Linked DNA regions of Ancylothrix sp. D3o. The protein of the gene in region 1 interacts with the protein of each later gene in a pairwise test. Links are inferred from orthologs where the notes say so. Each region holds a gene or a part of one and is shown in the gene's direction. Other genes may lie near its edges.

What was found.
Region 2: the proteins of NG798_RS13140 (region 1) and NG798_RS21730 interact in binary tests that used the Escherichia coli proteins (3 or more experiments, as listed by UniProt). The link is inferred for Ancylothrix sp. D3o from one-to-one orthologs.

The regions. Positions count from the first base shown.
Region 1 is NZ_JAMXEX010000006.1:50,948-65,910, reverse strand. The notes cover bases 11,710-14,608. They hold NG798_RS13140 (sulfate/molybdate ABC transporter ATP-binding protein), read left to right. Parts: upstream 11,710-12,592; coding sequence 12,593-13,624; downstream 13,625-14,608. Other genes in these bases: NG798_RS13135 (SDR family NAD(P)-dependent oxidoreductase), read left to right, coding at 13,853-14,608; cysW (sulfate ABC transporter permease subunit CysW), read left to right, coding at 11,710-12,536. In the rest of the region: NG798_RS13220 (HAS-barrel domain-containing protein), read right to left, coding at 1-138; NG798_RS13215 (NAD(P)H dehydrogenase subunit NdhS), read right to left, coding at 309-506; NG798_RS13210 (Mrp/NBP35 family ATP-binding protein), read right to left, coding at 767-1,837; hemF (oxygen-dependent coproporphyrinogen oxidase), read left to right, coding at 2,106-3,146; NG798_RS13200 (STAS domain-containing protein), read left to right, coding at 3,364-3,726; NG798_RS13195 (chromophore lyase CpcT/CpeT), read right to left, coding at 3,803-4,426; psb29 (photosystem II biogenesis protein Psp29), read left to right, coding at 4,729-5,430; NG798_RS13185 (VOC family protein), read left to right, coding at 5,601-5,978; NG798_RS13180 (hypothetical protein), read right to left, coding at 5,994-6,230; NG798_RS13175 (phosphoribosyltransferase), read right to left, coding at 6,451-7,146; NG798_RS13170 (uracil-DNA glycosylase family protein), read left to right, coding at 7,261-7,956; NG798_RS13165 (Crp/Fnr family transcriptional regulator), read right to left, coding at 8,008-8,799; NG798_RS13160 (sulfate ABC transporter substrate-binding protein), read left to right, coding at 9,146-10,231; NG798_RS13155 (NIL domain-containing protein), read left to right, coding at 10,266-10,592; sulfate ABC transporter permease subunit CysT, read left to right, coding at 10,835-11,686; more of cysW, read left to right, coding at 11,676-11,709; more of NG798_RS13135, read left to right, coding at 14,609-14,963. UniProt on the Escherichia coli protein: Part of the ABC transporter complex CysAWTP involved in sulfate/thiosulfate import. Responsible for energy coupling to the transport system.
Region 2 is NZ_JAMXEX010000017.1:7,186-22,241, reverse strand. What follows is about bases 6,135-9,126. They hold NG798_RS21730 (glutamate-5-semialdehyde dehydrogenase), read left to right. Parts: upstream 6,135-6,974; coding sequence 6,975-8,279; downstream 8,280-9,126. Other genes in these bases: map (type I methionyl aminopeptidase), read left to right, coding at 8,383-9,126; NG798_RS21735 (3'(2'),5'-bisphosphate nucleotidase), read right to left, coding at 6,135-6,755. Outside these bases: type IV pilus biogenesis protein EbsA, read left to right, coding at 1-235; NG798_RS21755 (metal-binding protein), read left to right, coding at 812-1,393; mazG (nucleoside triphosphate pyrophosphohydrolase), read left to right, coding at 1,451-2,284; NG798_RS21745 (Rpn family recombination-promoting nuclease/putative transposase), read left to right, coding at 2,325-3,104; NG798_RS21740 (zinc metalloprotease HtpX), read right to left, coding at 3,216-5,549; more of NG798_RS21735, read right to left, coding at 5,787-6,134; more of map, read left to right, coding at 9,127-9,150; folB (dihydroneopterin aldolase), read left to right, coding at 9,208-9,564; NG798_RS21715 (MBL fold metallo-hydrolase), read right to left, coding at 9,613-10,512; dihydroxyacetone kinase subunit DhaL, read right to left, coding at 10,946-11,572; dihydroxyacetone kinase subunit DhaK, read right to left, coding at 11,577-12,650; NG798_RS21700 (Lin0512 family protein), read right to left, coding at 12,707-13,072; ptsP (phosphoenolpyruvate--protein phosphotransferase), read right to left, coding at 13,160-15,056. UniProt on the Escherichia coli protein: Catalyzes the NADPH-dependent reduction of L-glutamate 5-phosphate into L-glutamate 5-semialdehyde and phosphate. The product spontaneously undergoes cyclization to form 1-pyrroline-5-carboxylate.

The DNA.
Region 1 (14,963 bases):
AGCCGGCATCGGCGGAAAATTCAAATCCTCCGGTTCCAAACATTGCGCCAAAAATTCCATCGTCGAAGTCTCAATCACCTCCGCAAAATGATCCGGGTGACGATTCTCAGCATTAAACTGTGGGAGAGGAAGCCGCATATTTTTCTTAACCTCTAATCAATAAATGTCATTTGTCATTTGTCCGTTGTCATTTATCGTTATGTATCATTTCATTGGTCATTGATTTTAAGTTCTCAAACATGAAAAACAATACATTTTCCCAAAAAACAAATGACGCTTGACAAAGGACAAATGACAACGTACAAATTTTATTTTCCTTTACCTCGACCGGCGGTAGCATCCACCACTTCTATTTCTGAAAGGCGGAAAGTAATTAACTTATCCCAATTACCTCCTTCAAACAAAACTGCTGCCTTACCATCAGTCACTCGTTGCACTTGTCCTTGAAAATTGTAATAAATATCATCAGGATTTTTTACCCGAACTGCTGAACCTGGGAGAATCATCTTTTTTACTCCTAAATTTTCTTTTCCTAGCTTATATCATTTTAGATTTGAGATTTTATCTGTCTTTTAAACCGGCACTCTCTCCAACTTCTCAGGTACGGTGTACAGCAAACATACTCAACTTTTCCAGCCTTGCCCAAGGGGGGCAACCACTCTTAAGCGGGCAAGATGCCCGCCCCACTTATCTTAAGCCCCAGTTGCGCGGGCCGGAAAGCCAGCGATTGCCCCTCCAAAAAACAGGCATTTTAGCCGCGTAAATCTTAAGCCAAAGCCGCCATCGAAACCTTACCCGCAATGCGCTGAGCAATATCCCGTAACGCCTTTGCCGAAGCCGAGTCTGGTTGACCAACCACCACCGGCACGCCAACATCTCCGCCTTCGCGCAAATGAATTTCTATCGGCACACAACCAAGCATCGGTACACCCAACTCCTTAGCTGTTTTTTCGCCGCCACCCGACCCAAAAATATCATAATGCCGGTCAGGCATATCTGGGGGAATAAAATAACTCATATTTTCCACAATTCCCAACACCGGCACCTTTAATTGTTGGAACATTTTTAAACCTTTGCGCGAGTCGAGAAGCGCCACCGTTTGCGGAGTTGTAACAATCACAGCCCCAGCCATCGGCACCGCCTGACACAAAGTTAATTGAGCATCTCCCGTACCCGGCGGCATATCCACAATTAAATAATCTAAATCACCCCAAGTTACTTGATAAAGAAATTGCCGAATAATGCCATTTAACATCGGGCCCCGCCAAATCACCGGCTGGTCTTTATCAATTAAAAAACCCATCGAAACCATTTTTACGCCATAATTAAAAGCCGGTTCGAGGATTTCACCTTGCGGGCCGTTTTTGACAGTTATTTTTGCATTATCCAGACCCAACATAGTCGGCACATTGGGGCCGTAAATATCCGCATCAATCATCCCAACTTTTGCACCGGCAGCAGCCAAAGAAACCGCCACATTAACAGCTACCGTACTTTTACCAACGCCACCTTTACCACTAGAAATTGCCAGAATATTTTTTACCCCAGCAATACCCTGCCGGTCGGGTAAACTTTTTTGTTGAGGCGTTTCGGCAGTTACATCTACCACCACCTCTTCCACACCTGGTAATTGTTTAACCGCCCTTTGACAGTCTTCAACAATAAACTGCCGTAGCGGACAAGCCGGTGTTGTTAGTACCAGAGTAAAACTGACCTGACTGCCTGCAATTTTGACATTGCGGATCATATTTAATTCCACCAAACTTTTGCGAAGTTCGGGGTCTTGCACCGGGCGCAGCACTTCTAATACTGCACTAGAATCTAGCACCTGAGACATTGGGCGTTTTTCTCCACTCTAAGCGTATCGGGGCTACTATTTTTGCCTTTGTTCTTAATGGATCTTAACCTTAGTTTTGCTCAGTTAAGCGTTTCCCTTTGGGCATCTTGTAGTAGTGTTGGTAAATGAGAGCCAGAGTAAGTGCAATTTTGTCAATAAAACAGCTACAAAGTTGCTAAACTTCCTTCTCATTATCCGTTGCAGCAAAGCGTTTTTTGCTTGCTTTGGCACCTATCCATTCAGCAATACAAAAAAAATATTTCACTTTATGACTGTTTCTGTAACTTCTGAGGCGATTACATCCGCATCTTTGCCAGGAAAAGACTCCCGCGAACGAGTCAGCCAGTTTATGAAACAACTGCAAGACGAAATTTGCAAAGGTTTGGAGGAGTTGGACGGCCAAAGCACGTTTATTGAGGACTCTTGGGAACGCCCAGAAGGGGGCGGCGGTCGCTCTCGTGTTATTCGTGAAGGAGGAGTATTTGAGCAAGGTGGTGTTAATTTTTCAGAAGTGTGGGGCACTCAGCTACCACCGTCCATTTTGACTCAACGCCCCGAAGCAGCCGGTCACGGATTTTATGCCACCGGCACCTCTATGGTTCTACACCCCCGCAGTCCCTACATTCCTACCGTACACCTCAACTATCGTTATTTTGAAGCAGGGCCGGTCTGGTGGTTCGGCGGTGGGGCAGATTTAACCCCCTATTATGGCTTTGCCGAAGATGCAGCCCATTTTCACACAACCTTCAAAAAAGCTTGCGATAACCATCACAACGAATACTATCCAGTGTTTAAAAAGTGGTGTGATGAATACTTCTATTTAAAGCACCGCAATGAAACTCGCGGCGTAGGCGGCATCTTTTTTGACTATCAAGACGGTTTTGGTGAGCTTTATCGCGGCCCCGATCAAAACGGCCCCGCAGCCCATCACAGCCGCGAAATCGGCAGCCCTACCCCCCGCAATTGGGAAGACTTATTTGCATTTATCCAAGACTGCGGAAGGTCATTTTTACCCGCCTACCAGCCTATTGTTGAGCGCCGGCGGCAAATGGAATATGGCGAAAATGAGCGCAATTTCCAGCTATATCGTCGGGGCCGGTATGTCGAGTTTAATTTGGTTTATGACCGGGGAACGATTTTCGGCTTACAAACTAATGGCCGTACAGAATCGATTTTGATGTCTTTACCGCCTTTGGTGCGTTGGGAGTATGGCTATCAACCCGAAGCCAATAGCCGCGAAGCCGAACTTTACAACACTTTCCTTAAGCCTCAAGACTGGGCAAACTGGACACCCACTCAGCACAGCTAGGCAATTTCTGACACTTTTGGCCAGAGCGGTAAGACAAGCGAAAAAAGTCATCATAGTTTTTTTGGGGATTCGTATCGCGGGCGAATCCTCATTCGTAAATTTGGCTGTTGGATCTCGCTACATTAAGATATAAAAAGTTGTCGGTTTCGTTTACAGTTATAAGCGCGATCTGTTGCCAGATCGGCTTCAAAGTCTATCCGAAGCGAGGGGAGGGTTCGTGATTCATATAGAGCAAAAAACCCACACAACCCAAGACGGCACAACGGTTATTGTCTTGGCACCCACTGGACGCCTGGACATTACAACAGCTTGGCAATTTCGCTTAAAGTTGCAAGAGTGTATTTCCAAGCTTAGTCGCCATATCGTTGTGAATCTGGGTCAAGTGAATTTTATCGATAGTTCTGGCCTCACTTCACTGGTGGCCGGTATGCGAGATGCAGATAAGGTAAAAGGCAGTTTCCGCATTTGCAATGTCCATCCAGAAGCCAAACTGGTGTTTGAAGTCACCATGATGGATTCTGTGTTTGAGATTTTTGAAACTGAGGAGGAGGCTTTAGAGGGTGTTCCTCGTGCCAGTTAATTTGCCGGCCTTCCTGCTTTCGTTTTCGCATTGACCTCAAGGATCAAAGCGGTGATTCATGTTTTTTTAGGCTCCCTCAAGACTTTTCTATGGGTAGCTCTCGTGAAAAATCCTGGCACTTGGTAAATCGAAAGGGGCCGAGGAGTGCGCCCCAAAGCGCTTTGCCTGTGGCTGGGTCTATTCCTTTGTCATACACAAGTAATTGAGCCGGTGTCGCCTCAAAGCCGAGGGACACTTGGCGGATTTCTTCTTGATATGTAAAGCAGCAACGTGCACCTGGTCTTAAGGTGGCCTGATATTGATACTCACCGGCCTCTAAGGGTTGTTGAGTAACTTTGAGGGTACACCCAGGCAAAAATTCCATGTCATCGGGTGTCAACCGGCTCAGCAATTCGGGGTTAGCGCCAGCCCCCCGAAACGCTGCCGGATCTTTAAGTTGATGGTATTGCACTTGGACGCCGCCATCGGCAGATGGGCCAATCTCTAAGATTCTCTGCCGGTAAGGTTTATCGAGGGATACAATATTTGCCTGTTCTGCAAATAAGATGAGGCTGTTTTGAGAAAATAATTGCACCGGCAGCGGTCTTTTCCATAACCGTAGATGAACATACCAGGCCGGTTCCTCTATTGCTTGGGCTTTGTTGTCAAATTCGCCGGCTAAGTAGCCAGCCAAAGTCATTATTTCAGTAGATACAGACATCGGATTTTAGAGCCAAGGATTTTAAAGTTTAAATTTTGCCATGTTATTGCAAGTCTACCGCAAAATATAATTCAGATGCGTTAGAAAGTCTTTAAGAATAAATGATTGGAGAGATAAATAAATGTGCTTTTTATTAAAATTGCCTTAAATGCCTTGCCAAATTTGGCTTCGTAGCGACCGAACTCAAAAACAAAAATCCAGAGAAAAGTAGCCCAGATCCAATCACCTGATCCCCAAGAGCCTTGGCAAAGGTATCATTCGAGATAGAAAATAAAGATACCTTACCCTTGTAGTGTTTTAGCGTGAACAACGTCCGCACCGTTTCAGATACCAAGCGAGCTTTCTATACCATCCACACCCGCCCCATCAACTCGATCTACCGGCGGGTGGTCGAAGAATTAATGGTGGAAATGCACTTGCTTTCCGTTAACGTAGACTTTAACTACGATCCAATCTTTGCCCTGGGAGTGGTTACCAGTTTTGACCGCTTTATGCAAGGGTATGTCCCCGAACAAGATAAGCAGTCAATCTTTAATGCCATCTGTAAAGCCCTTGAGCAAGATCCCCACAAATATCGCCAAGATGCAGAGCGTTTAGAAGCCTTTGCTAAAAACGCCTCCATAGAAGAAATCATCGGCTGGTTGAGCCAAACCAACGTTCCACCAAGTGCCGGTGATCTGCAACCGCAACTCGAAGCCATTGCCCACAATTCTCGCTTTAAGTACAGCCGGTTATTTGCCATTGGTTTGTTTACTCTTCTGGAAGTGGGCAGCCCCGACTTAATTAAAGACGAAAAGCAGCGCCTAGAGGTATTGCAAAAAATTTGCCCTGCCCTCCACCTGCCCGAAGACAAAGTGCAAAAAGACCTTGATCTTTACCGTAGTAATTTAGAAAAAATGGCGCAGGCGCGAATTGTCTTAGAAGACACGCTCAAAGCAGATCGCAAAAAACGCGAAGAGCGAGCGCAAGCCGTTGGTACAACTCCACCGAGTTCTAAAGAATAGCAAGGCTACTGGTTAAAGAGTATCTGCATGAAAAAAACCCCCTTTGGGGGTTATACAAGTTTATTAATTAAGCTTTAATAGATTTCTTTGATCTAGGTCTTCGGTTTCAAAGGGTGGCGATTGTTTCTTGAAAAGGTTGGATAACTTTTTAAAATTAATCTGAGATTTTTATGGTTTTTCAATGTCAAGCAGCCCTCGTTACCCTGGCCGGTGCTAACAGTCAAAGCCTTGTGGAATTTTACCGGCAGCTTTTAAATTTAGATCCCCAGCCGCATATTCCCAATGTGTACAGCGAGTTTCAGCTTCCGGGGCTGCGATTAGGAATTTTTTGCCCTAAAAAAAGCAACGAACAAGAGTTTAGCAATCAAGCAAAAAACGGCATGAGTTTGTGTTTACAAGTAAGCGATTTAGAAGCCGCCATAAAACACTTACACAAGCTGGGATATCCGCCCCCAGGAGAGATTTTAACCGCTTCTCATGGCAGAGAAATTTATGCTTATGATCCGGCAGGAAACCGTTTAATTATCTACCAGCCTTATTCAAAATAGCAGCAGTTAAATTGATTAATAACTTCCTGTCGAAACCATTAAATGCCCAATACTAAAAAACGCAAACAATACCGCCAATAAAAAAGCAAAAGCTGCGCTGGTTTGTCTGGCTGTGGTAGAGGGAGCAAGCGACTCTCCTACCAAGATCGAAGCCGCAACACCAACAATATAACTGGCACACAGTACCAGGTACGGCCATTGAGCCTGATGAAAAAACCAGATGCCAGCCAAAACAAAAGCTAATAGCAACATTAGCAGTTCGATGAATTTAGAGGGATTTTGCTGGTTAACTACGGTCAGGGTTTGCCACCAAATTTGCCTGAGTCTCATGGGGAAAATGCAAAGCTTTTGAGTTAATGATATTTTATGAAGTTTAACATTTTTGGTCGTGGGAATGGCAGCGATTTGATTGATTAGGAAAAAAAATGAAGACAGATAAATAGGAATAAGTAATTTGTGCTACAAAAAAATCTTAAGTAGGGGGTTGGGAAAGACCGGCTAACCAAAGGTTGTGATCATCCAGACAAGCCAGCGCTTCTATCATTTCAACTTGGGGAAATTGTTCATAAAACCGGCTAACACTAAAAAAACGATCCGGCGTTGCTAAAAGTAAAACGCAGTCTGCCCACTCGCATAAACTATCATGTATTTCTGCCGGTGCGACGGGCGCCGCCACCCATAAAAGCGCCGGTTTTTGGGCTCGCAATGCCTTCGCGGCGACGGCTACAGTCATGCCGGTGGCGATGCCATCATCAACTAAAATCACTAAAGCACCTTCGGGGTTAACTTCAGGTAAGACTGGTGCAAATTGACTCATTTGAGCCTGCGCCTTTTGTTGTGCTTGCTGTAAAGCTGAGTCGCGTATTTGTGAGTTGAGCTTGCTAACAACGCGATTAGGCGACCAAACAACATCACCAGCAGCCGTGCAAGCACCAATAGCTAATTCGGGGTTTTCTTGACGGGAAATTTTTTTTGCCAAAATCACACTCAGGGGGCAACTCAGCCGGCGAGCCACCGGCACCGCCACCGGCAAGCCACCTCTAGGTAAAGCATAAACAATGGGTGGAGCAATGGAAGCCGTATCAAGCTGGTTAAAAGCATCAAACACCAACTCCGCTAACTGATTTCCGGCATCCGTCCGGTCGCAAAACAACGGCTTTTCTAGCATAAAACCCACAGCCCCCTGGCGTCTCCTGATTCTATGATGGCTGATTTTTTTGGAAATGCCTTGAGAAAAAAATATAAAAAGTAAAATTAAAAATACTATTGGTTTTTTATAGATATGTCCGACGAAAAACAGCTTAGCCTTTTTGACTTGCCGGTTAATGATGACTCTGAGGAAGTGTTGACCTCAGCGCAAACAAACTTTATCCCCAAGGATGCCAAAATTCCTATACCTGCGGGTACTTATCTCAGCATGACTCAATTGGCTAAACACTGCAATGAGTGTTACCGTTGCGAACTTGGGGCAAGTCGGACTCATGCTGTGGTAGGAAGGGGAAATCTTCAAGCTAATTTGATGATTATTGGCGAGGCGCCGGGGCAGCATGAAGATGAAACCGGCTTGCCTTTTGTGGGCAGATCCGGTCAGCTTTTAGAAAAAATTCTCGCTTCGGTTGGGTTTAATAGTGAGCAGGATATTTATATTTGTAATATCAATAAGTGCCGGCCACCAGAAAACCGTGTCCCCACGCCCCAAGAAATTGCCGCTTGTAAGCCTTATTTATTAGAGCAAATTCGTCTTGTTGACCCGAAAGTTATTTTGCTGACCGGCGCCACTTCTGTGAAAGCGCTAACCGGCAACAAAAGTGCGATCAGCAAAATTCGCGGTACTTGGATCGAATGGGAGGGCCGGTTATGTATGCCAATTTTTCACCCATCCTACTTGTTACGAAACCCTTCTCAAGAGAAAGGCAGTCCCAAGTGGTTGATGTGGCAAGATATTCAAGCGGTTCGGGCCAAATTAGATGAATTGTAGGCCACCGGCCTCTAGTTCTTTCCCTAATCATGCCGGTGGGCCAAGCCGACTCTACCTTAAGGGCCACCACGAGACTTTATCGCGGGTGGCGCTATACACTTCTTTTAAACCTTCAGGATCAATCACTCGCACCACATCATCGGAGGTATCGCTTTTGTTAGGGCTTTCAATTAAGCCTACTTGCTGCATACCTTTCAAGACTTGTTCAACGGTGCGATTATTAAGCTGGCTGGCTCTGGCGATGACTTCCACCGGCAAATCAAATAGATAAACTCCTTCTTTATCCGGTTGATTGCCTAGCGTTCGTTCTTGATAAACCAGCGCTCTCAACAAGGCAGCCACCGCTTGCGGCGGGTAAGCGCTGCAATTGAGCAAGTGATAAAGAAACTTTTCGCGCAACTCAAATAAGAGTGCGTAGCGTTGTTGAAAAATCTGGCTGTCATTATAAATAGCCTCCACAGCCGGCAAAGGAATTTTAATGGCGTTGGTTGTTTTGTAGGCTTCCACCAAACTCGGAAACGCCGTAAACACCTTTCCGTAGCTGAAAGCTAAATTTCTCATTCCAAAACACCCCCCCGGATAACTAATGGCGATGACGCGATCTAAAGGACTGCTGCGGATAATCACCGGCCCACCATTGAGCAGCAGATAAAGCGAGTCGAGGGAAGCGCCGGGGCGAAAAGCGGTGAAAACTGGCCGGCTGGAGTAAAGCTTTTCTAATTTGAGGCTGTCTGGCGGTAAATATTGGCCCAACCATTCTTTATCTAGTTCCCTGAATAAGTAATTGCTCTCAATGAGTTGTCCGAGTAAGTCTGTCTCGGCTTCTTTGGCTTTTTTTGGCATACCTAACTTTTACTCTCCTGTCTGCTTAACAGTTTTTAACTTGCGCTAGTTTGCTTGGAACCAACCGCCGAAGGAAATTTTTTATTTTAAAGGGCTGGTTTTCTAGTTTTCAAAACTGATTGATATATCGAATTTTAGCTTTTTTAAATCATGCAGATTAAATTAAATAAAACAAGGACTGATAGCTGAAAACTAGACTACATCTGATTTTCGCATGAAATCGGCCTGAGAGAAAAATTGGTTACAAATGCTACTTGCATTTAAAAACATTTAGGATACAATCGTAATAACAAACGGATTCGACTTAAAAACATCCATAAACCTCGACCTTGGCAAGGAGCCATCTATGAAGCTTGAACTCTCAAAATTTCGCCGCCGCCCCCTTCTGAAAATGACCGCGTTAATGGTCACAGGGATGGCCCTAAGTGGGCTGATTGCTGGCTGCTCAAGTGGGAGTAACCAAACAGCACAAGGAACACAAGGAACAGCAAACAAACCAGTCAAATTGACACTTGTTTCCTACGCCGTCACGGAAAAGGCTTACCAGCAAATCATTCCTAAATTTGTTGAACAGTGGAAAGCCAAAACCGGCCAAACGGTGGAGTTTGATCAAAGCTATGGTGGTTCGGGTTCGCAAACTCGTGCTGTGATTGATGGTTTAGAAGCGGATGTGGTCGCTTTGGCGTTGGCTTTAGATACGCAAAAAATTGAAAAAGCCGGTTTGATTCAACCTGGTTGGGAACAAGAATTACCTAATGATGCGATTGTGCATAAATCTGTCGCCGCCCTTGTTACGCGCGATGAAAATTTGAAAATTAACAAATGGTCTGATTTGGCAAATGACAACATTAAATTAATTACAGCTAACCCGAAAACATCAGGGGGTGCGCGGTGGAACTTTTTAGCTTTGTGGGGTTCGGTGACACAAGCGGGAGGAACAGAAGAACAAGCCCAAAGTTTTGTGGAAAGAGTGTTTAAAAATGTGCCGGTGTTGCCAAAAGATGCAAGGGAAGCAACGGACGTTTTTTATAAGCAAGGGCAAGGCAATGTTTTGATTAATTACGAAAACGAAGTTTTGCTGGCGAAGGCAGAAGGAAAAACAGCTAATTACAGCATCCCGACTGACTATAACATCTCAATTGATAGCCCGGTTGCGGTGGTGGATGCGAATGTGGATAAAAATGGGACTCGTGAAGTAGCAGAAGCGTTTGCTAAGTTTTTGTTTACTCCAGAAGCACAGCGAGAATTTGCGAAAGTTGGTTTCAGGCCGGTTGATGAAAGCGTGGCTACAGAATTTGCCGAAAAATACCCAAAAATAGATAAGCTTTTTACCGTCAAAGAGTTAGGGGATTGGAAAGAAGTGCAAAAGAAATTCTTTGATGATCAGGCGATTTTTGACAAAATGCAAGCGAAGAACGCCGGCTCAAGATAACGTTACAGACTTGTTAAGCTAAGGAGAAGTAAATATGATTGACAATCTCAGAGTATCGGCCCCCAGTTTAGAAAAAGAAAACACTGAACAACCCGAAGATAGCCGCCTAACTCAAACTCGTATTCGAGTGCAAATTCCCCGGCAATACCATCAAGAACCAGTCATCTCGTATTTAGCTTCTCACTATGGCTTGCAAGTCAACATTTTGGCGGCATTGCTAACAGCAAATTCAAAAGAATCTGGATGGTTTGAGCTTGAGTTAAGAGGTAGTTCGCAAGAAATAGATAATGCTCTCATCTATCTTTCTGATTTGAATGTGCAATTGTGGCCGCGTCAGGGAGAAGAACAAGACGGCTGGTAATTGTTGCCCCTAAATACTTAAAAATCTTAGGTGTAATGTAAACCTTTCATTTTTTCAAGGTGCTGGTTATGACAAACGGAAAGTCGTTTAAAGGAGAAGGATCGGCCCTAGTAATAGTGGCTTTAATGTTGGGGCTATTTGTGATAGGAATTCCGATAGTTTTATTTGATATCAAAAGACCCCGGAAACGAATGCTAAAAAAATTAATTCCATCCACTTTTAAATTTTAGATAAAGAGGCTTATGCTCAATTCGTTGGATCGGCCTAAACTTTGGCCAACAGTAATCGAAAAGCTGCAAACAATTTCCTGGCCTTGGACAGTAACAATAATTTACTTAATTTTCATGTTGTTGCTGCCAGTTACCGCACTTATTACGAAATCTATTACAGTTGGGCCGGCAGAATTTTGGCGGATTGCAACTTCTCCTGAAGCACTTTCTGCTTATGATGTGACGTTTTTTACTTCTTTAATTGCAGCCGCTATTAATGGGGTGATGGGGACTTTAGTTGCTTGGGTATTAGTTCGTTATGAATTTCCTGGCAAAAAGCTGATAGATGCTGCTGTTGATTTACCTTTTGCTTTGCCGACTTCGGTGGCCGGTTTGGTGTTAGCTACGCTTTATAGTGATAAAGGGTGGATTGGGCAATTTTTTACACCGTTTGGGATTAAAATTGCTTTTACCCGGTTGGGGGTTTTGGTGGCAATGCTGTTTATTTCGCTGCCGTTTGTGGTGCGGACTTTGCAGCCGGTTTTGCAAGAAATGGAAAAAGAAATAGAGGAGGCTTCTTGGTCTTTGGGTGCATCCGATTGGCAAACTTTCTGGCGTGTTAGTTTGCCTCCGTTAGTTCCTCCGATTCTCACCGGCATTGCTTTGGGTTTTTCGAGGGCAGTTGGGGAATATGGATCGGTGGTGATTATTTCTTCGAGTATTCCTTACAGGGATTTAATTGCGCCGGTGTTGATTTTTCAGCGATTAGAACAATATGATTATGCCGGTGCAACGGTGATCGGAACAGTTTTGTTATTGGTGTCATTGGCGATGCTTTTAGTTATCAATGGATTGCAACAGTGGGGACGTCGTTATGCAGGGTAGTCTTAAATCTTTCCCCAGAAATACTAGAGGCGAAAGTCAGAAAATATCAGCCAAAAGTATTTTGATTGGCGTGGCAATTGTCTATTTAATGCTTGTCTTGTTTATTCCTGCTGTAGCGGTTTTTTATGAAGCATTCCACAACGGTTTTCAGCAGTTTGTAGAGGCTACGAGTAAGCGAGAATTTCAGCACGCATTGCAAATGACGCTCACCATTGCTGCGATTGCGGTTCCATTAAATACAATTTTTGGATTATGTGCGGCTTGGGTGATTGCGCGTAATCAATTTCGCGGTCGTGCATTTTTAATGAGTATTGTGGATTTGCCCTTTGCAATTTCGCCAGTGGTGGCCGGTTTGATGATTGTTTTGCTTTATGGGCGCAATGGTTGGTTCGGGCCTATTCTCAATTCAATCAACATAAAAATTATTTACGCTTTGCCGGGGATGTTGATTGCTACAATGTTTGTAACTTTGCCCTTTGTCGCACGAGAAGTGATCCCAGTTTTAGAAGAAATTGGGCCGGAACAAGAAGAAGCGGCGAGGACTTTGGGAGCCAAAGATTGGGAGATTTTTTGGCGGGTTACTATCCCTAATATCCGCTGGGGTTTACTCTACGGAGTCTTGCTAACCAACGCAAGAGCGATGGGAGAATTTGGGGCAATTTCGGTGGTTTCAGGGGGAATTGCTGGCCGAACTCTCACTCTTCCTTCTTTCGTAGAACACGCCTACAAAAATTATCAAACTGAGGCTGCTTTTGGCGCTGCTGCTATTCTGGCTTTGCTGGCAGTAGTAACTTTAGTTCTGAAGGAAATTTTAGAACGACGCACGCACCACAAGCATTCGACGCACTAATTGGTTTACTTGTTAATTGTTTGTCAAAGATTAAGGATTTTTTTGGGAGGATTGTTGTGAGTATTTTAGTTAAAGATGTCTGCAAAGATTTTGGAGATTTTAAGGCTTTAGATAAAGTCAGTTTGAATGTTAAAGAAAATACTTTAGTGGCTTTGTTGGGGCCGTCAGGTTCAGGAAAATCAACGCTGTTAAGGGTGATTGCCGGCCTAGAACAACCCGACACTGGTGCAATTATTATTAATGGACAAGATAGCACGTTTTTAGATGTTCGCCGTCGCAATATTGGTTTTGTTTTTCAACACTATGCTTTGTTTAAGCATTTAACGGTTCGTCAAAACATCGCCTTTGGTTTAGAAATCCGTAAACGTTCCAAGCCGGAAATTAAACGAGAAGTCGAAGAATTGTTAGATTTAATTCAACTGGGTGGATTAGGAAATCGCTATCCATCGCAACTTTCTGGCGGCCAAAGACAACGGGTGGCTTTAGCGCGAGCTTTGGCCGTTAAACCGCAGGTGTTGTTATTAGATGAACCCTTCGGCGCTTTGGATGCAAAAGTGAGAAAAGAGTTGCGTGCGTGGTTACGCCGGCTGCATGATGAAGTTCATGTGACGAGTGTTTTTGTGACGCATGATCAAGAGGAAGCAATGGAGGTAGCAGATGAGATTGTGGTGATGAATCAAGGACGTATTGAACAGGTAGGAACACCGGCAGAAATTTATGATAATCCGGCGACACCTTTTGTGATGAAATTTATCGGGCCGGTGAATGTTTTACCGAGTAGCACACGGTTATTCCGAGATAATAAAATTGAATCGATGCAGAGTGAAGTTTTTGTACGTCCTCACGATATTGTTGTGCAGAGTTATTCTGATAATGCAACTGTGCCGGCAACAATTAAGCGCATTACTCATTTAGGCTGGGAAATTCAATTAGAATTAATGTTGATGGATGAGCAAATTATTGTTGCACATTTGAACCGAGAACAGTTTGCAGAGTTGGCACCGCAGGCCGGTCAGGAAGTGTTTATTAAGCCAAAAGATGCGCGGTCTTTTCCAGGTTTAGCCGGTAAGGTTTATCAGGCTTCTTAAGTTCTTCTAAATTGGGTTGGGTTTGTCTACCCAACCTACTTTTTTTATTCCTGTAAAAATATATTGGCAGATAAAACCGGCCCCCCAATCCCTTCACTAAATCGGAAAATCCCCCCCAATTCCCCATAAATGCTATCTCGCTGCGGCGAAGAAAGTTTATTTATGGGGTTCTGGGGGCTTTTTTTGTAATATAATAAACCGTGCAAAATTATAAAAATCAATAAATTTATGCAGGTGTGCCTTGTTACCGGCGGGAATTCAGGTGTGGGTTTAATGACATCTGCGGGTTTAGCTAAATTAGGAAATCATGTTTTTATTGCTTCTCGTTCCGAAATAAAAGCCGCAAAAGCTATATCTTATCTTCGCCAAACAACCGGCAACCCCAACATAGAATTTTTACCTTTAAACCTTGCTTCTTTAGAGTCCGTTCGTCACTGTGTAAAGCTGTTTTTAGACAGAAATTTACCCTTACACATTTTAGTTAATAATGCCGGGATATTCGACGGGAGAGGAGTCACAAAAGAAGGATTTGAGTTAATTTGGGGTACAAACTATTTAGGGCATTTTTTGCTGACTTACTTGTTATTAGATAAATTACAAGAATCAGCGCCTAGTCGAATTGTTATGGTTTCCTCAGATTTAGCTTTAAAACCGGCCCGCATAAGCTGGGATTTATTTGTTAAACCAACTCCTTTAAATTTTATCGAGTTATATAATCAATCTAAGCTTTGTTTATTGCTTTTAACTCGCCATCTTTCTCAAAACTTAACCAATGTAACAGTTAATGCAGTTCATCCGGGGTTTGTGCAATCTAATATTACGATTGGCCATCGTTTAAGCAAATATTTAGGGTTAGGAATTAGTCCCCAAAAGGGTGCATATAGTAGTTTGTTATGTGCAACTTCTCCTGAATTCGAGTTAATAACGGGTAAATTTTTAGATAAAAAAGGCAAGGAAATAAACTTGCCATTATTAGCACAAAACAATGATTTATGTCAAGAGTTATGGGAAAAAAGTTTACGCTGGACCGGGGCCGGTGGAAGTGTAGAGAAAGAGAGAATTAGCTATGATGGGATTGATGAGATTTGGGGCCCTTATCCGCTTAAGTTAAATCAGGATGAGATGGCGTTTATTTGTGAGCATATTTTTAAGAAAGTGTTATTCAAGCCGCCGGTTAAAATGTTATTAATTCAGGCATTCAAAGCGCTTTTAAGGTTGCAATTTGGCTCAATCATGTTGTTGCTTATTCAATGTTGGAAAGGGCAATTTTATATGGAGAGACATTTAGATTCGCCGGTGGTTTTGGAGTTATGTAAGGATGAGAATTTATTGGAGATAT
Region 2 (15,056 bases), on another replicon or contig:
ACAAGGCGGCGATCCTATCCCTTTTGTAGCCACCTGGACAACCTCTGTGTTACCGGCAGACCAAACCCTCTGTCGAATGCAATTTGACAACAGCGGCGAACAGCTAAGTTATGAAGTACGCATGGAAAACCATGTTTTTGTGGACTTTTTAATTGAACTGCTCGACAACTTCCGCCGTTCGAGAACAGTAGATTTTCCCATTGGCTTTTATCGTAAACTCCTCAGCCGTGATTAAATCACAAATGGGGAAATTTGACTCTTAAGGGGGAAAGCGGCCAAAATGACTGGAAAACCGCTTAAACTCTTCAGCAAAAGCCGTAAAAATGCCTAATTTTTTGATTCTTTAGACAAATCCCATCTAGCTCCTCATTTTTAGCAGTTCCCCAATTACCGTTTCCCTTTTCCGACATCACCCTTTCCCCAAGGGACTTAAGCCGCTTTTTTTTGATGCTCGTGCCGGTGGAACTGCTAGACCAGTAGAGAGAAGTATCTTTTTTTGTTGGCAGTCCAAGCCAGCCTAAGCAATCCTCTGTCACACAAAATTGTTACTTTTGGTCTTTTTGGCATCCGCTCACATTTCCGATCACATTCCCTAGGATATACGAATGTGCCCGCCCTGATTGACCGCTAATCGCCTTAAAAATATGGGAGATGAGGGATTTGAACCCCCGACAGCCTGCTTGTAAGGCAGGAGCTCTACCGCTGAGCTAATCGCCCGTTTTTTTATCACAGAAATTTATTGTAGCAGAGTCTCAAAAAAAAGCAAGCCCTATTTTGCTAACTTTAAAAAGAAATTTCACCCCACCCGAAAATGCCCTCTGGTCGCACCCATGACCGCATTACCCTCTGGACATTACCGGCCATCACCGCACTCTCTTTCGCAGTCACTCGCAGCCCCACCCACACCTTACTCGTGGCCGGTGGCTTCCTGTTCAGCGGTCTGATGTTTGGCCCCGACTTGGATCTCCACTCCCGCCCCTTCACTCGCTGGGGCTTGTTCCGTTGGATCTGGATACCCTATCAACAAACTCTGCGTCACCGCTCAGTCTTCTCGCACGGCCCCATTATCGGCACTGTTTTGCGCGTCATCTACCTGGCCGGCTGGCTGGCAGTCTTTGCTTTATTTGTTTGGGTGGCCGGTCAATTTGCAGGATCGCCCTGGAATTGGCGAGAAACCTCCCAAACTCTCCTCGAAACGTTGCAACAATACTGGCCGGAATGCCTCGCCCTTTTCATAGGCTTAGAACTGGGTGCAATGAGTCATTCTTTAAGTGATGTAACTGGTTCAGCTTATAAACGCTTCCAACGCCAAGGCGTCCAAGGCTTACTTTCTCCCAAACGCAAAAAACGCCGGCCGGTTCGCAAAAAGAAATCTCAAAAACATAATAAATAAAGTGGCAAAAATTGCCAATAAAGTTAACAATTATCAAATAGTGATTCAGTAATTACAATGTCTAATCCTCACACCGGCACCCTCGAAGCTTTGCAAAAATTAATTGAAGTTGTAGCACAATTGCGTTCTCCCGAAGGCGGTTGTCCCTGGGATTTAGAACAAACCCCAGAAACCCTCATTCCTTATATTATCGAAGAAGCCTACGAAACCGTCGAAGCTATCCGCAGCAAAGATAAAAAAGCCATTACCGAAGAATTAGGAGATTTACTCTTACAAGTGGTATTACAAGCCCAAATTTTCAGCGAATATGGCGATTTTACGTTAGCAGAAATCGCCAATGGGATCTCCGAAAAACTTATCCGCCGGCACCCTCATGTTTTTGGCGATGTAACTGTCAACTCTGTGGAAGAAGTGCGGCAAAATTGGGAAGAAATTAAAGCCTCAGAAAAAAGCGAGCCTGCTTTACCTCCTTTGAGTGCTAAATTTAGCAAGTATGCTCGCACATTCCCCCCGTTAATGGCCGGCATGAAAATTTCTGAAAAAGCCGCCGCTGTTGGGTTTGAATGGGATAATGTCGAGGGAGTTTGGGCAAAACTGCATGAAGAACTAGAAGAGTTTAAATATGCGGTTGAACATGAAACAAAAGAACAACAACAATCGGAATTAGGCGATATTTTGTTTTCTTTGATCAACTTAGGCCGGTGGCATAATTTAGACCCAAGTGCTGCCTTACAAGACACCAATCAAAAATTTATTGCTCGCTTTTCCCAAGTTGAAACTTTTGCAGACCGGCCCCTCACAGAGTACAGCATCGAAGAATTAGAGGAATTGTGGAGGAAAGCCAAAAAGTTAATCGCTCAACAAAAACAAATGAAAGAAAAGCAAATATGATAAAATCGATATAAACATTGCTAAATACAATTTTCAATTTGTGAAAACCGATCCAATCTTCTACCGGCTATTTCAACTTTTCCCCAGCGCCTTATTAGAATTGATAGGGCGAGATCCGGCAGAAGCAAACGTTTATGAATTTACCTCTGTAGAAGTCAAACAGCTTGCCTTTCGTTTGGATGGATTATTTTTGCCGGCCACAGAAAGCCCAGAATTTCCCATCTATTTTGTAGAAGTGCAATTTTACAAAGAAAATGACTTCTACTTTCGCTTTTTTGGAGAAATTTTTCTCTATCTGGCGCAATACAAACCAAAAAGAAATCCTTGGTACGCTGTTGTCATTTATCCCACAAGGGATATGGAAGCAGAAGAAACCTTACAATATGGCATTCTTTTAGAAAGTCAGCGTGTAAGGCGGGTGTATTTGGATGAGTTAGAAGAATTGCCAGAAAATTCGATAGGTTTGGGAATTGTAAAATTAGTGATGACACCGGCAGAAAACACAACAGAACAAGCACGACAATTAATTGACCAGACAAGACAACAGTTAGCCGGTGAAGATATCCAGCGGGATGTCTTAGAATTGTTAGAAAGGGTTCTTGTCTATAAATTGCCACAGTTAAGCACACAGGAGCTTGAGCAAATGTTCACTTTAGAAGACTTAAAAAAGACCAGGGTTTACCAGGAAGTCCGGGCCGAAGTCCAGGTAGAAAATGTGCAGCGTTTGCTTCAGATTGGCCTGAGTTTAGACCAAATTGCTCTAGGATTAGATTTGCCAATTGAAGAAGTAAGAAAAATCGCTGAACAATCTCAATCTTAGCTTGTTTAGGTTGGGAGTAGCTTAACTATTAAGAGCATTTCCCAACCTGTAAATTTTACATAACTTGCCGGCCAAACAGTTACGATACCTCAGAAAAACTCATTTTTTTTCTTAAAAAAGAGCCGGGGCTACAAAACCTAAAAAAATAAACCCAACCCCCATAACCAACTTCCAAAAACGCGGATAACTGTTATACGTTTTCCCCGTATCTGTTTTAATTTTCAGCAAATCAACCCAAGGGCCAACCCCCCGCCGAAACCAACCAATTGCACTCACTTCTTCCCCAATCAAACTACTCGCAAGACCAGTACCAAAAAAGAAATTACCAACCGGCCCTAACCAAGAAGCATACCGCAAATACATCAAGCCTGTTTTATCTTTAATCTTCAGATCCGAACCGGCAATATATCCCGCATCTCCGCGTCCAATTAACTCCCCATCAAGCTGTACAAATTTGCCCCGCAATAAACTAGCATAGGGGTCAGACATCAAAGTTAAAACATCAGACTTTGGTGCAAGCGGCGGTTGCGGAAACATGAACGCCGCCTTAATAATCATTCCCAAGCCAATACCGGTAAACCACAACCAGAAAAACACCTTAAAATTGCCAGCCACAAACAACATTATCAACCCTAGTGCAAACCCAATAACCGCCACCAAAAAATCCGATTTAAACAGCAACAAATCTAAAGCAAAATCTCCGTAAAGTCGTTTCTTGCTCAACTTTTTGCCTTCTCGCACCACGCGAGCCATGTCAAATTCTGTTTCTAAACCTAACTGTTCCGCATAAGTTGTTAAGGCACGAATTCTTTTTCCTGTCAAGGGATGCGTTGAATTTAACTCCACCCACCAACCCCAAGGATTAAACATATCCCACAAGAAAACTTTACCAATTTGGGCCGGTTGTGCTGCAATACGATAAGCTGTTCCCGAAGTAGCTGCTGCCTTGGGATCATAAATTCCTAAAGCACGAGTTCCTTCAATTAATTGACTCGGTTCTTTTGCTTTTTGCCCTTCTTCTACAATGCCATAAGCAATTTTAATCAAAGCCCGCGATAACCCATTAGGATTGCCGGTGACTTCTGCTGCAAAACGATCTGCAAAATATTCCCGTGTCCGCGATAAGTACAGCGTTAAATACGTTCCTATCAAATAAAAAAAGTAGGCCATTGTTGCAGCCGTCTCAATACTATCTCGGATTTTTTTGTTGTCGATATAATTCTTCAACCGGCGCCCATAACTGTACACCAAATAAGTAATCTGTACCAGCGTTGCAGCCAAGGTCATCACGGCAAAATCCCAATGCACAATATGACCTAATTCGTGTGCGTAAACCGTCGCTATTTCGTCATCATCTAAGTAAGTAAATAATCCCTTACTAACCACCAGACGAGCCGTATTTGGCAAAGACCCATAAGTAAAAGCTGTTGGATTTTCGTCATCAATAATTCCTAATCGCGGTTGCTGGAGTTTTTTGTTTTGACAAACTTGGCGAATTACTTTAGCCGTCTCAGGGCTTTTTCGCTCAATTTCTGATAAATTTACCCAGCGCGTTCCATAAAGCCAATTTTGCGCTAAATCCATCAAAATCGGCGATAAGAAAAACATCACTGCATTGAAAACAATTGTAACTATAATTGCTAGTCCTAAACCCATTGAAGGATTATTACTTTGCCAAATAAGACCCAAATTCAAAAACAGCACCAAAACCATGCCAAAAAGCAACGACAGGGTAACACCACTCGCTAGTCCTAAACTGCCGGCAAACCCCACCATTGCCAGTTTGACACTTATTTTTGCGGCCCGTCCCGCCTTGGCAAAGCGATTTGTGTTTTCTGGTTGAGATATTTGCGAATTTTCTGCCGGCAGGCCGGTTTTTGGTTTCTTTAAAGAGGGAAGTGTTTGTTGTACCCAACTTTGAACTAAAGGATTTTGATTTTGTTGGAGTTGCTCACACAAAGCAAGCGCTTTTTCTAAATGGCCGGTGCGCTGATAAGCTTTTACTAGCCACATTTGGGCCTGGGAATAATCTTGAGAGTTGCTATCTTCACAAAGCTGTAAATATTCTTCCAACAGCGGAATCGCTTCCACATAACGCCGCTGTTTGATTGCTATATTTCCAGCCTGAAAAAGTTCGCCGGCTTGTTTTTTTGCTGGAGTTGCCGATTTTACTGTGGTTGACAACACCGCTGCTATTTTTTCTACCCAACTTTTTACCTGTGGGTTTTCATAAGTTGCCATTTGCTGACAAATTTCTAATGCCTTTTCTGGCTGTTTGTAGCCCTGATACGCCTTCACCAACCACATCTGCGCTTGAATGTAATCTTTTGAACGGGTATCCGCGCAACTCTGACAAAACATTTCCAGATGTTCAATAGCCTCAAAATAGCGTTTTTGACTTGCAGCTTCTATTCCTGCTGTCAATGTGACCGAATTGGGAGACATAAGCATTGCCTCAGTTTACAACTTTATAGAATCTTCGAGGTGAAAATTCCTGATTACGATAATAAAAGTTCCCTATTTGAGAATTTAAATATCACAGCGATTCCAAAAATTTAAAATTCTTAATATTCTCTCTCCAAAAAATAATCCTTTGTCGGCTCTGAACTCAATCCCCCCAAATTACCTAATTTTAAGGGAGAATAGGGGGAGTGAGGGGGATAAACTTTTGCTAGAAAAAAGTTAAGGCATTTTCTCGCGGAAAATCTCTAAAACTGCATCGTGAATCGCGCCATTACTGACGATAACTCCCTGATTATTCATCATTTTTACAGCCTCGGAAAAATTCAGGGCAATTCCGTACATATCGGTGACGCGACCCCCAGCTTCTTCTACTACAATAGCCCCCGCTGCATGATCCCAAATATTCTCTCGATAGTTCGGTGTTTTTGGAGAAGGTAAACGCATATAAAGTGCTGCCATTCCACAGGCAACTGCGCCATATTTTGCCTGCGAATCCATCCGCACGGAAGCTGATGTAAATCCTACTGCTTGTGCTACTGCATTTTGCCGGTCTTGATCGCCATGTGCTGCTTCTACACTCTCAACAAATCGCATATTTGTAACATCATCCACACTCACAACTTTGATGGGACGCAACTCGCCACCGGCCAAAGGCATCATTTCTGCACCTTCGCCACGCACCGCCACAAATAACGCCCCAACTTCGCCGGAATCAAGCTTGAAGGCGGGACAGGCCAAAACTCCAACCTTGACATCACCGGCCTCTACCAGCGCCAAGGCGACGGCATACTGGTCTTGCCGCAAAAAGCCTTTGGTGCCATCAATCGGGTCAAGTGTCCAAAAACGCGGCGCTACTTTGCCATTGCCTCGGTCGATCCAGTCGAGCACTTGTTCCGAGGTGGCATCAGGTAGGATTTCTTTAACATAGTTTGTTACTTTTGTCAAGTTTTCTGCCATTGCCGGCTCACGGAGTTGAGCGGCGTCTTCTTCTCCGACGATGGGATCTTCTGGGAAGGCTTCGCTGACGGCTTTGCAAATGATGGCTTGTGAGCCATAGTCTGCCACTGTGACGGGGCTTTTGTCGCTTTTTTCAATCGCGGGGGGTATGGCGGCGCGGACTTGTTCGCAGAGTTTGGCGGCGCTGATGGCGGCATCAATGGCGATTTGTTTTTCTTTTTGGTAGGACATGGATTTTTTTTTGAAGGTTGTTTTGAGGCTGATATTTTAGACTACTTTAGTGTGGGGTTTTTTTTTCAAGGCAAGGACGCAGATGTTGGCTATTAGGCCCACAGAGGCTTGTTTGAGTTTTTTAGATTGATGTTTAAGGCTTTGCTTAACGGGTTTTTTTTGGTGTCAGAAAGGTTTAAAATTAGGAAATAAGTTAATTTTTGCTGATGTTTTTGAATTATGACGGCGATTGAATTGGCTATTCCTTCTCTTGTGGAAATTGGGCGAGTTACTCGTGACAGCGCACGTCTGCTTGGGGTGCTTTCTTCTGAGGCAAAAAATGCCGCGCTTGAGGCAATTGCTGCTAGTTTGGAGGCTGAGGCGGAGGCGATTTTAGCAGCAAATGCGGCAGATTGTGAGGCGGCTGTTGCCGAAGGTATTGCTAAGCCGCTTTATAATCGTTTGAAATTAGATGAGACAAAATTAAAGGCTGCGATAGCCGGTGTGCGCGATGTAGGGCGTTTAAGTGAGCCTATCGGAGAAATTCAAATTAAGCGCGAGTTAGATGAGGGTTTAATTCTTAAACGGGTAACTTGTCCTTTGGGTGTTTTGGGGGTGATTTTTGAGGCGCGTCCTGATGCCGTGATTCAAATTACGAGTTTGGCAATTAAGTCTGGTAATGGTGTTATTTTGAAGGGCGGAAAAGAGGCTTTGCGTTCTTGTCAAGCAATTGTGAAGGCAATTCACGATGGGTTAAAAAATACGGATGTACCGGCAAATGCTGTGCAATTGTTGACGACAAGGGAGGAAACTTTGGGGTTGTTGCAGTTGGATCAGTATGTGGATTTGATTATTCCTAGAGGTTCTAATTCTTTTGTGCGGTTTGTTCAAGATAATACTCGGATTCCTGTTTTGGGTCATGCGGAAGGAATTTGTCATCTTTATGTTGATAAATTGGCGGATATAGAGAAAGCTGTGCCGGTGACGGTGGATTCTAAAACGCAGTATCCAGCGGCTTGTAATGCTATTGAAACGCTGTTAGTTAACCGGGAAATTGCAGCGAAGTTTTTGCCTTTGGTTGCTGAGGCTTTGCGAGAGCAAAAGGTAGAATTGCGGGGGGATGAGGCTACTTGTGAATTTATCGATGCTGTGCCGGCTTCTCAGGAAGATTGGATGACAGAATATAGCGATTTAATTTTGGCTATTAAAGTGGTGGATTCTGTTGAGGAGGCAATTAAGCATATTAATACTTATGGCTCAAAACATACAGAGGCAATTGTTACCGAAAATGCCGAAATTGCTAAGAAGTTTTTAGCCGAAGTTGATGCGGCGGGGGTTTATCATAATTGTTCGACGCGCTTTGCTGATGGCTTCCGTTATGGTTTTGGTGCCGAAGTGGGAATTAGTACACAACAAATGCCTCCCAGGGGGCCGGTGGGTTTGGAAGGTTTGGTAACTTATAAATATCAGGTGGTAGGTGCCGGTCATATTGTCGCTACCTATGCCGGTAAGGATGCTAAACCTTTTACTCATAAGGATTTGTAAAAATCGATTTTTTTAACCCGGTTACTTTTAAAAAACCGGGTTTTTTTGTAATATAATAATCAAGGCTATAAAAAAACACCGGCCCGCTTGAGGAAACAACAAAATGGCAAGAACCGAAACAATAGAAATACTATCCAGCCGCGAATTAGACAAAATGCGGACGGCGGGAAGATTGGCGGCGGAATTGTTGGCGCATCTTGAACCAATGGTTAAACCAGGAGTTAGCACCCTCGAACTTAATGACGAGGCAGAACGTTGGACAAAAGCTCATGGTGCAACGAGCGCACCCTTGGGTTATAAAGGTTATCCCAAGTCGATTTGTACGAGTGTTAATGAAGTGATTTGTCACGGTATCCCAAACGCTAAAGAAGTTCTTAAAGATGGGGATATTATTAATATTGATGTTACGCCTTTAGTTGATGGTTATCATGGCGATACATCAAAAACTTTTTTTGTCGGTACGCCTTCACCTTTGGCGAAAAAATTGGTAGAGGTGACGGAAAAATGTTTGATGTTGGGAATAGCAGAAGTTAAACCGGGTGCTCGCACCGGCGATATTGGGGCGGCAATTCAAGAGTATGCTGAGGCAATGGGTTTTTCTGTGGTGCGGGATTTTTCGGGTCATGGTGTCCACCGCGTTTTTCACACCGCGCCGGAGATTTTACACTTTGGAAAACGCGGTACTGGAAAACGTTTTCGTGCGGGGATGGTTTTTACGATTGAACCGATGATTAATGAGGGTACTTGGGAGGCAGAAGTTCAGGCGGATGGTTGGACGGCTTTAACAAAAGATCGCAAGCTTTCTGCTCAATTTGAGCATACGGTGGCGGTGACGGAAGATGGTGTGGAAATTTTGACTTTGTTGCCTTAAAATTGGTAGGTTGGGTTTAGCAACCCAACCTACATAAGTTTAGTTTGGCGAAAAATTATGGATTGTATAAAGCTTACCGATATTCGTTGTTATGGTTACACCGGCTATCTGCCAGAAGAACAAGTTTTAGGGCAATGGTTTGAGGTCGATTTGACTTTATGGTTAGATTTAAGGGCGGCTGGAAAAAGTGATGCAATTGAGGATACTTTGGATTATCGTAAGGTGATTTCAACCACGAAAAATATAGTAAAAAATTCCAAATTTGCCTTAATTGAAAGGCTGGCTGAGGCGATTGCTGAGGCGATTTTGGAGTTTGCTGAGGTTGAAAAAATACAGGTTTGTATGACTAAGCCGGCTGCGCCTATTCCTGATTTTGGCGGGAAAATTACGGTGGAAATTTTGCGAGAAAAATAAGGGGAAAAAAGGCTGACAAGTTGCCGGCCTTTTTTCGTAGGTCAATTTTTAATCATCAGGGGTGCTTGATGTGGCGCTATCATCTTGCATCCAAGCGAGGCATTTTTGCATTTGTTGACGCATTGTTTCTGGGTTTGAATGATACCGGCGTCCGTGTCCGGGGAGTACCCATTCAAAGTTATATTCAGCTAATTTTTGCATTGATTTAATTTGTTCGGGCCAGGAATACCAGCAATAGCGGCGAAAGGCATAAAGTTGGTGCAAATAAGTTGACCAAGCGAGATGATCGCCGGTGAAAAGAAATTTGTTTTTGTAAAGCAAAACGGTGTGCCCTTTGCTGTGTCCTGGTACGGGAATAATTAATACATCTGGCAAAAATTCCACCGTCTCATTTCCGCTTAATTGCATTTCGACATCGCGGGTGTCGGCTGTAATATCGTCTTTATGCAATATTCTTTGGCAGTTAAAATGTGCTTTAAATTTGGCGTGATCGGCTACATCATCTCTGTGGGTGAGGTACATATAACGCACTCCTCCCATTGCTTCTAAACGTTTTACTAATGGCGCTGTAAATCGCGGGGAATCAATTAAAATATTGGCTTGATCGTGTACCATTAAGTAGCTGGCTGCGGCAAAGGAATCTTGGGAATGATAGCCGCAATGGTAAACATTTTCTTCGACTAAAAGGGGGAGGGTTTCTTGGGCTTTTTTGATGTCTTTTGGCTTTTCAATTGTGCCGATGGATGCGGTGGGACAAGATAAAAGCGCTTGCATGGCTTGCAGTCTTTCAAGTTGGCTGGCCGGCTGGTTATAGACTGCGGACTGTTCATTTTCTCTGTGGAAAGTGGCCGGTGCCATCCACCGGCAAGTATCGCAGTCAATACAGGTATTATCTACATAAAAGTCGCCGGAAATATTTTCTGGCCGGCGTTGTTGTAATGTTGCCATATTTTTTTTCTAATAAAATTTTATTTTAACGCTTTCCCCTCCTGCCTGTAGGGGCAACCACAGCCAGCGTTTGTTTCGCTTCCTGTAGGGGGAATTGCCTACAGGAGGATTTTAGGTCTGACTAAAATTAGTTGTGAGTTTCGAGAAAAATTCGGATGGTTTCTAAGGCTTTGCAGAAGGTTTAATAATATTTAAAATCGCCTTTAGCATCGACAATAAAAGTTTCATTTTTGGTTTTTTAGTCTAGCGTTTTGATGCGAGATTAAAAAAGAGGGATTTTTCTAGGTGTTCGTATTCTCTCTAGGGGCCGTTTTTTGCTTCCCAGGTTGGGGGATCTTGGTTGAATGCGCTATAGTTTTCGCTGTATTCCTCAAGCATTTTTTCGATGCGGGTAATATCCATTTCCCTATCCGTTGAGTAGGTTTTCGGGAATTTATTGTAAAACTTGTTGGAGAGTTTTTAACATCAAATAGGCAGAAGTGGCGCCGGGATCTTGATGGCCGATACTTCTTTCTCCTAAATAAGTTGCCCGTCCTTTTTTGGCGATTAAGGGGATGGTATTTTTCATGCCTTGTTCGGCTGCAATGACGGCTTCTTTTAAGGCTTCAAGGGTGTTATTTCCTTCAGAGATGGCTTTTGTGAAGGTTTGAGAGGCTGGTTGTAGGGTATCTAACATTGTTTTCTCTCCCAAGTTGGCTTTGCCGCGTTCTCTGACTCCAGAAAGGCCGGTTTCTAAGAGTTTTGCTGTGTCTTCTGGGGTTAATTCTGAGAGACCGGTGACTGCATTACTTGCGCGTAAAAAAAAGGTTCCATACAAAGCACCGCTTGCTCCGCCTACGCTTGAAATAAGAGTCATGCTAACAGCTTTTAAGATGTTGCTGATATCTTTTTCAGCGAGGGTGGGAAGCTGAGTTAAAACTTTTTGGAAACCGCGATTCATGTTAATGCCGTGATCGGCATCTCCAATGGCGGCATCGAGTTCTGTGAGGTAGTCTTTATTTTGCTCGATAACGGTTGCGTAGGTTTGCAACCATTGGAGAATTTGCTGTTTTGTAGTCATGCTTTTAAACTCCCCAGCGCAAGCTGGCTGTTTTCACCGGCGCATCCCAAAGTTTGATCATTTCTTCATCTAATTTTAGCAAAGTTATTGAGACTCCTTGCATTTCTAAGGAAGTGATGTAAGGGCCGATTAAGTTGCGGATAATTGTGATGTTTTTCTTTTCACAAATTTGGGCTAATTGGCGATAGATGATATAGAGTTCGGAAAGGGGAGTTCCACCCATGCTGTTGACAAATGCTAAGACAGAATCACCCGATTGAAAAGGCGGGGTTGTTAATTCTAATTCTTCCCATTCTTGGCTTTCTAAATTCAATTCGCGGATGGTGCGTATGTAGGGGGGATCTTCGAGAATGGAAAAAGTTAACATTTCGCTTATTTGATCGGCGGTTTTGATTTCCATGCGTTGCCGGCCTGGTTCGCCGTGTATGCCTATGCCAAATTCTATTTCATTGTCTGCTAATTCAAAGGTGGGGCTACCTTTGGCGGGAACGGTGCAGGATGTAAGGGCAATTCCGATGCTGCGTCCGTTGAGGTTTACTTTGCGGCAAAGGTTGGCAAGTTGTTGTAAATTGTAGCCTTTTTCGGCACCGGCACCGCAGATTTTTTCTGCTAAAACAGTTGTGCCAACTCCGCGCCGGCCTTGGGTATATAAACTGTCTTTTACGGCGCAATCATCATCGATTAAAATGTTGATCATGGGGAGGTTTTCGGAGGAGGCAATTTCGGCTGCCATCTCGAAGTTCATCACATCGCCGCTATAGTTTTTAACGATGTTTAAAACGCCGTTGCCGCTGTTAACTTTTTTGGCTGCTTCTAACATTTGATCGGGGGTGGGGGAGGTGAAGATTTCACCCGGACAGGCGGCATCTAACATTCCCATTCCAACAAAGCCGGTGTGCATGGGTTCGTGTCCGCTACCGCCGCCAGAAATGAGGGCGACTTTGTTTTGAATGGGGGCATCTTTGCGGTAGACAAAGGTGGGATCAAAGTTAATTTTGATGAGGTCGGGGTGTGCTAATGCCATGCCTTCAAGGCTTTCGCGGACGACATTTTCGGGAGAGTTGATGAGTTTTTTCATGGTTTAGTAATCGCCATAATTGATGAGGAGGTTAACAGTAAAAGGTAAGAGTTAAGTTAATTTTTTTCCACCCAAACTGTAACGGCTGCATTGGCAATTAACATTTCATTATTTTTATCATTTAGCCCTTCAATTGCCCGCCCTTGAACCACCATGCCGCCTTGCTCAACTTTTAGGGTTTTTTGACCAAAAGGTAAGACTGCCAAAACTTCATCTTCTCGCACTTGTTCGGGATAGGGGACTGCAACTTGTACCTCTACGATCATTTGATTTGGATGGCTTAATCCTGCGACTTCCCAAATTCCAAGTAAGGCGTTATTTGCTATCGCATTGCGGACGGCTCTTGCGGCTGCAACCGTCGGTTCTTGTCCGTGCTGATCAATTCCCATTCCCATTTCAATGATAAAGCATTTGCGTGCCATAGTCACCTCTTTTTTTTTGATTTTTCTAGTTTAGTTTGAGTTCAAATTATAAGCAATTTTGGGCAACAAATAGAGCTTTTAAAAAAGTCATTCGACCCAGAAAAGACTGCCAACATATTCGCGTACTGCCGCTGCTGAATCCAACTCTAACACATCTTGAGCAATAATCTCGGCTTCTGCCATACTTAACTCGGAAATTATTTTTTTCACTTCCGAAATCATCGACACATTGACGCTCAATTCATCCACTCCTAATCCTAATAAAATTGGAATAGCTAAAGCAGACGATGCTAACTCTCCACAAACTCCGACCCAAATTCCGCTTTCTTTTGCGGCTTTTACGGTTTGTTGAATCATTCGCAAGACTGCCGGTGAAAAGCCATCTGCAAGCGTCGCCACTTTGGGATTATTTCGATCCGCTGCCATCACATATTGGCTTAGATCATTGGTGCCAATACTAAAAAAATTAACCTCGCCTGCTAACCGTTCGGCCATCGCCACCGCCGCCGGCACTTCTATCATTATCCCCACTTCTATTTTTTCATTAAAAACGATTTTTTCTTGCCGTAATTCGGTCATTGTTTCGGCTAAAATTTCTTTGGCGGCGAGAATTTCCATAACTTGCGAAATCATGGGAAACATGACCTTAACTGCATACCGGTCACTCACCCGTAAAATTGCCCGTAGCTGAGTTTTAAATAATTCGGGATGCTCTAATAAAACCCGAATTCCTCGCCATCCTAGAAACGGATTTGTTTCGGGGGTGAAATTTACATAAGGCAAGGGTTTATCTCCGCCAATATCTAAGGTTCTGATAATCAAAGGATAAGGGGCAATTGCTTTAGCAATGTCTTCGTATATTTTGACTTGTTCGGCTTCTTTTGGGGCCGTTTGTTTGTTAAAATAAAGAAATTCACTCCGCAATAAACCTATGCCATCAGCACCGGCCAGCCCTGCCATTTTTGCTTCTTCTATTCCGCAAATATTCGCCATGACTTCTATTAACCGGCCATCGCGGGTAAGGGTGGGTTCATTGGCTCTGGTATTTGAGAGCAATTGCGGCAATTCGTTATCTTTTTCAAGTTGCAATTCTTCTAGCTGTGTCGCGTCAGGATTGATAAAAACTTCGCCGGTTTCTCCATTTAAAGCAAGAATTGTACCTGGTTCTAAACTTAATAATTCTGGGCCGACAGCCATCACGGCGGGAATGCGAAGAGAACGGGCTAAAATTGCCGCGTGAGAAGTCGCTCCACCGGCAGAGGTACAAATTCCCAAAACTTTTTTGAGGTCAAGTTGTACGGTTTCCGAAGGGCTGAGATCCGGGGCAATTAAAATAACAGCTTCTTCTAATTGAGGCGTTTGATTTTCTACCCCTGTCAACAATCGCAAAACTCGTTCTCCGACATCCACCACATCGGCGCCACGAGCTTGAAAATAGGGGTCTTTTATGCTGTTATAATCGTAAATTGTTTCATCGATAACTGTTTTCCAAGCCGCCGCCGCACTATACTTATCTTGAAAAATTAATCGCCTGGTTGTTTCTAACAAAATTGGGTCCTCTAAATAAAGTAAATGGGCGGCAAATATTGCCGATTCTTGTTGGCCGGTTGGGGCCAAAGTTTTTTGCCACAAACTTTCTAAGTCATTTTTGGCTGTAGAAATCGCCTGTTGTAAATTTTCCCATTCTCCTAAAGAATTTTCTGCTTTTTGCTCGATTTTAAAATGAAGAAATGGCTGGTATAAAAACACCGGCCCAATAGCAATGCCCGGAGAGGCCGGTGTGCCGCGTAAATTGCCTAATAATGCCTTTTCTTCTGCTTTTTCTTCTGTTTTGCTCTCCGGCGAAGTTGTGGGTATTGAAAGCACTTCTTCCCCAAAATTTGAGGCAATTAAGGCTTGCAATGCACTCAAAGCTTCACCGGCATCAACGCCGACAGCGGAAATCAAAATTTTATCACCTTGCCTTACCCCCAAGGTAATGACT